DNA from 2 places in the Actinoplanes sp. CA-252034 genome. Region 2 is predicted to be linked to the other one. Evidence: riboswitches for the same ligand, from Rfam matches in the RefSeq annotation. Region 2 holds a riboswitch; the other holds the start of a gene.
What was found. A riboswitch is a leader RNA that binds a small molecule or an ion and turns the genes downstream of it on or off. The one in region 2 is predicted to bind cyclic di-AMP.
Positions count from the first base shown of each region.

Region 1: another riboswitch for cyclic di-AMP. It lies ahead of ACQPZW_RS02460 (transglycosylase family protein); the one in region 2 lies ahead of ACQPZW_RS37385 (C40 family peptidase).

Region 1 is NZ_CP191846.1:530,330-533,371, reverse strand. It holds gene katG (catalase/peroxidase HPI) at 1-553, shown strand, start outside; tRNA gene ACQPZW_RS02465 (tRNA-Arg) at 630-702, shown strand; gene ACQPZW_RS02460 (transglycosylase family protein) at 706-1,257, opposite strand; cyclic di-AMP (ydaO/yuaA leader) riboswitch at 1,242-1,388, opposite strand; gene ACQPZW_RS02455 (saccharopine dehydrogenase family protein) at 1,597-2,811, shown strand; gene ACQPZW_RS02450 (GNAT family N-acetyltransferase) at 2,979-3,042, shown strand, end outside.
Region 2 is NZ_CP191846.1:8,238,930-8,241,971, forward strand. It holds gene ACQPZW_RS37375 (FG-GAP-like repeat-containing protein) at 1-759, shown strand, start outside; gene ACQPZW_RS37380 (metal-sensitive transcriptional regulator) at 872-1,171, shown strand; cyclic di-AMP (ydaO/yuaA leader) riboswitch at 1,499-1,674, shown strand; gene ACQPZW_RS37385 (C40 family peptidase) at 1,744-2,298, shown strand; gene ACQPZW_RS37390 (PadR family transcriptional regulator) at 2,396-2,722, shown strand; gene ACQPZW_RS37395 (DUF1048 domain-containing protein) at 2,719-3,042, shown strand, end outside.

The DNA of each region.
Region 1 (3,042 bases), 3.1 Mb from region 2:
CGCCGGTTTCGACGTCGAGGTGCCATTCACACCGGGTCGTACCGATGCGACCGAGGAGCAGACCGACGCCGAGTCGTTCGCGGTGCTGGAGCCCACTCACGACGGCTTCCGCAACCACCTCGCCAAGGGCCACCACCGCCCGGCCGAGGCGCTGCTGGTCGATCGGGCGCAGCTGCTCACGCTGACCGCGCCGGAGCTGACCGTGCTGGTCGGCGGCCTGCGCGTGCTGGGCGCGAACACCGCCGGCTCGAAGCACGGCGTGTTCACCGAGACGCCGGGCGTGCTGACGAACGACTTCTTCGTCAACCTGCTCGACTTCGGCACCACCTGGTCGGCCACCGACTCCGACGGCGAGACCTTCGAGGGCCGCGACCGTCGGACCGGCGAGGTCAAGTGGACCGCCACCCGGGCCGACCTGATCTTCGGGTCGAACTCGATCCTGCGCGCGCAGGCCGAGGTCTACGGCAGCGACGACGCCAGGGAGAAGCTGGTCACCGACTTCGTCGCGGCGTGGGTCAAGGTCGCGAACCTGGACCGCTTCGACCTGGCCTGATCGGCCACGTTTTCGGCCGTTGCCCGGGTCGGCCGCACCGACCCGGGCAACCCCGGCTGGTACCCTCAGCATCGTCGGGCTCGTAGCTCAGTGGATAGAGCAACCGCCTCCTAAGCGGTAGGTCGCGCGTTCAAATCGCGCCGGGCCCACTCTCACAACTTCAAGCGCTGCCCCACCCGCAGGTGGTGCGGGCTGCGCAGCACGTCCGAGTTCATGCGGTAAAGCGCTCGCCAGCCGCCCCGCACGTCGTTGCGTGCCGCGATCCGCGCCAGGGTGTCCCCGCGCCGCACCACGTAACTTCCCGACGACCGGTTCACCCGGTGCGCCTTGCGGACACCCCCACGCGACGCCGCGGTGAAGGCGTGCCGACGTCCGCACGTCGGCCACGCACCGATGCCCTGCCCGCGTACCACGCGTTCGGCGACGCGGATCTGTTCCGACCGACTGGCCCGGTTGGCGGTGGACGCGTACTTCGTCCCGCCGTAGGCGCGCCAGGTGCTCCGGCTGAACTGAAGGCCCCCGTAGTAGCCGTTTCCGGTGTTGATACCCCAGTTGCCCCCGGATTCGCAGTGCGCGATGGCGTCCCAGTTGATGTCGGCATTCGCGGGCCCCGCCAGGGCCACGCTGCCGGCGAGACCGGCGGCCATCAGGCCGATCGCGCGATGGAGTTGTTTTCCGATGTGAGCCATGAGCTTGTCCTCCACGCCTACGAGGTCAGCTGTCGGGTTCGGGCAGAGGTGCCCGGCCGCGGTGGCGGCTTCACCCCGAGGCGCCGTAGCGCCGAGGAACTCTTGGGTCCCCCGCTCCATGCCTGTGGTGTCGTCGAACCGTGGTCGGCGGCTGGACTCGGCGTTCCGGCCACGGTGCCCGCCCTCTTGCGGACTATCGATTTCGCCGCGCTGCTGGTGGGTTATGCGATACGCGGCAATGGAGTTGTAGGTCACAAATTAGCTGCTTTGATCTTCCTTTGTGTGGCTAACGTGCCGATCTCGGCGTGGCGCAACAGGTGCGCACACTCCACCAAGGGTGCACAATCGGCAGCCATGAGCGATCAACAGCGCGAATTCGACGTGATCGTCTACGGCGCCTCGGGTTTCGTCGGCGCGCTGGTGGCGCGCTATCTCGCCGAGCACGCGCCGGAGGGCGCACGACTCGCGCTGGGCGGTCGCTCCGCGGCGAAACTGGAGGGTCTCGGCCTCGGCCTGCCCGTCGTCGTCGCCGACGCGGACGACACGGAAGCCCTGACCACGATGGCCGGCCGCGCGCGAGTCGTGGTGACCACCGTGGGGCCTTATGCGAAGTACGGCAGGGCACTTGCCCGCGCATGTGCCGAAAACGGCACCGACTACGTGGACCTCACCGGTGAGGTGCTCTTCGCCCGGGACAGCATCGACGAGAACCACGAGACCGCACGGCGCACCGGAGCACGGATCGTGCACTCCTGCGGCTTCGATTCGATTCCGTCCGATATCGGCGTGCACGTCCTGCACGAGCAGGTCAGCCGCGACGGCGCCGGCGAGCTCACCGACACCACACTCGTGGTGACCAGCATGCGCGGCGGAGTCAGCGGCGGCACCATCGACTCGATGCGTCACCAGGTCGACGTGATGAAGAAGGACACCCGGCTGCGCAAGATCGGGGCCAGCCCGTACTCTCTGAGCCCGGACCGCAGCGCCGAGCCGGACCTCGGCCGTCAACCCGACATGCTCACCCTTCCCGGATCCGAGGTGGACCCCAGCGTCCGCGGGCACCTCGCGCCGTTCGTGATGGCGTCCTACAACACCCGGGTCGTGCGGCGCAGCAACGCGCTGCGCGGCTGGGCGTACGGTCGCGGGTTCCGCTACCGCGAGGTCATGCGGGTGAAGAGCAGCCTCGCCGCCACGATCGTCAAGACCGGGATGAACGCCCTCGTCATCGGTTTCGCCGTGCCACCGCTGCGGTTCGTTCTCGACCGTTTCCTGCCCGCGCCCGGCGCCGGCCCGAGCGAGGACACCCAGCGCAACGGCCACTTCACCATGGACCTCTTCACCACCACCACGTCCGGCGCGCGCTATCGCGCACGGGTCAAGGCCAAGGGCGATCCGGGGTACGCCGCGACGGCCGTCATGCTGGGCGAGTCCGCTCTCGCGCTCGCCTTCGACACCGACGAACTGCCGAAGGTCGAGGGCGGGGTGCTCACCCCGGCGACCGCGATCGGAAACGCGCTGGTCACGCGGCTGCGCAACGCCGGATTCGAGATCACGGCGGAGCGCGCCTGAGCGGTGTCCACAGGCGATCGCCCGGTGCGCATCGGTGTGGACATGATGCGATTTGGCACCCCGAAAAGGTGTCCGTGATCCGACCGGTGGACGGTAAGGAATCGTTCACGGCATTCATATCGATCGCCACTAGCACCAAAGCTGGTCTTACCGGCACGATTGGACGGGTGACCGTCAGCCCGCTGCCCTACCCGCTGAGGTTGACGGGGACCGGCGTCATCCTGCGGGAGT
Region 2 (3,042 bases):
GCGGACTTCGACGGCGACGGCAAGGACGACTACCTGGTCATCCAGGACAGCGGCTCGGTCGACGCGTACCTCAACCGGGGCGCCGGCTCCGCCGGCTGGCTGTCGCTGGGTCAGGTCGCGAGGGGCGTCACGGACCGCGCCAAGGTCCGCTTCGCCGACTTCGACGGCGACAACAAGGACGACTACATCGTCATCCAGGACAGCGGCGCGATCGACGTCTACCTCAACCGGGGCGGCGACCAGGCGGGCGGCTGGCTGCTGCGCAGCAAGGTGGCGACGGGTGTCACCAGCGACCGCACCAAGGTCCGCTTCGCCGACTTCGACGGCGACGGCAAGGACGACTACCAGATCGTCCAGGACAACGGCGCGGTCGAGGTCTACCTCAACCGCGGCGGTGACGGCACCGGCGGCTGGGTGGTGCGCGGCAAGGTGGCGTCCGGTCTCTCCACCGACCGTACGAAGGTCCGGTTCCACGACTTCGACGGCGACCGCAAGGACGACTACCTGCTCTTCGACGACAACGGTGGAGTGATCGTCTACTTCAACCGCGGTGGCGACGGCGCGGGTGGGTGGGTGAACCGCGGCAAGATCGCGTCCGGTCTGACCACGGACCGCACCAAGGTCCGCTTCCAGGACTTCGACGGCGACCGCAAGGACGACTACGTGCTCCTCGACGACGTGAGCGGGGATCCCGCCGCCGTCTACCTCAACCGTGGTGGCGACGGCGCCGGCGGCTGGGAAGTCGTTCCGCGCAGCTGAACGACCGCACCCGAGCGACCGATCCGTGGCCGCCGTCCCCTTTCACGGGACGGCGGCCACGGCCGGTTCGCGACGCCGTCGGCTGATACGGGTACGGGGTATCTTGCACGGCATGAGTGAGGCGAAACCGGCCGGGCCGCACGGGTATTCGGCGGACAAACAGGCGCTGATGGCGCGGCTGAAGCGGGTCGAGGGCCAGATCCGTGGACTGCAGCGGATGGTCGACGAGGACACGTACTGCATCGACATCCTGACCCAGATCTCGGCTGCCAAGAGCGCCCTGCACGCGGTGGCGATCGGTCTGCTCGAGGATCACCTGCGGCACTGTGTGGTGCACGCCGCGTCCGAGGGTGACGTGGACGCGAAGGTCAAAGAGGCCAGCGCGGCGATCGCCCGTCTCGTCAAGTCCTGACGGCCGGTCGGCCGCCCGGGCGTGGCGGACCGGCTGACCGGGGCCTGGGCCGGTCGGGGCGGCTCGGCGGATTTCGCGGTGTTCCGATTCACAGGCCGGACCCCTCCCCGGGCCGCCTCTGGTGAACGCAGCGTGCCGACGAACCTCGCAGGCTCGTCGGCAACCGGACATCGGCCGGCGCTTCAACTACTCAGCGTGAGCATTTCGGGCGGGTGGCGGTGTCCGGCGCCTCGGCTATCAAGGAGGAGCGGCGGGCATCTGCTCGCCGGTCGTGTCGATCCGGACCACGCCGAGCCCTGCCCCGGTCCGGCGACACGAGCCCGCATGACGAGTCATGAGGCAATCGGGGGCAGGGACGGGGGAACCACACATCGGTTCCCGGCCGGCACACCGTTCGCGGTGGCCCGGCCGCGGGACCTCGGGGTGAAGCCGCATCTCGCGGCCGGGCAATCCTTCGCGCCCGAACCCGACAGCTAACCTCGCAGGCGTGCCGGAGGGATTCCTTCACCGTGCGCGTTCGCTCCTCGAGCCGGCACACCCGTTTCCTGGGAGCCGGTACCATCGCCCTGTCCGTGAGCCTCGGTCTGGTCACCGGCGGGCTGGGCACACCGCAAGCCGTCTCCGCCGCCCCACGGGGCGTCACCGCCTCACCGACCGTCACCGCGTTACGGGGCGTCACCGCCTCACCGACCTTCACCGCCTCACCGGGCGCCGCCGTCGGCAATCCGGCGCCGGCCGGCACGGCCGTCGCCATCACCGCCGTCACGGCACAGCCGGTGGGCGCCCGGGTCGTGGCCGAGGCGGCCCGGCACAAGGGCAAGCGCTACCTCTACGGCGCCACCGGCCCGGCCCGGTTCGACTGCTCCGGTTTCACGATGTACGTCTACCGGAAGACGACCGGCCGAAAGCTGCCGCACAAGGCGAATCTGCAGCAGAGGTACGGCAAGGCCGTCAGCAGGGCCGCGGCCCGCCCCGGCGACCTGATCATCATTCGCAAGGGCTCGCGCGGCACGCACGCCGGCATCTACGCCGGTGACGGCACGATGTGGTCGGCGCCGCGAACCGGCAAGACGGTCACCAGGCAGAAGATCTGGAGCCGGAACTACGTGGTACGCCGCCTGGCCTGAGGCTCCACTATTCGGTACTACCGGGTACCGCTATGCGGTGTTACCGTATAGCGGTACCCGGTGTCACGAGGTACCGGGGATTCGCGGAGGAGCCGCCATGGAGGACCTGACGGAGATGCTCAAGGGCACGCTCGAGGGTTGCGTGCTGCAGATCATCGACAGCGAGGAGACGTACGGCTACGCGATCACCCGCCGGCTCAACGACCTCGGCTTCACCGACGTCATCGACGGAACCGTCTACACCATCCTGTTGCGTCTGGAGCGCAACGGCCTGGTCCAGGTGACGAAACGCCCGTCCGAGGTCGGCCCGCCCCGCAAGTTCTACACCCTCAACGACGCCGGTCGCGGGGAGCTCGCGACGTTCTGGGCGAAATGGGAGTACGTCTCGGCACGCATCGACAGGCTCAAGGAGGGCGGACGATGAACTTCTGGGAGACCATCACCGGCAGCGACCTCACCCGGCAGTGGCGGGCGTTCGAGACCCGCGCCCAGGCGCTGCCCGAGGACTATCGCGAGGCCTGGGCACAGATCAACGCCGGGCTGTCCCCCTATCCCGACTTCAGCGGCCGCAACCTGATACCGATCGTCGACGCCGCCCTGAGCCTGCTCGAGGAGTCCTCGGCGGACGGTCAGAGCGTCCACGAGGTGCTCGGCGACGACATCGCGGGCTTCTGCACGGCGCTGGCCGGCGGCAAGGGCGCCCGGAGCTATCGCGACAGGTGGCGCGAGCAGCTCAACCGGACC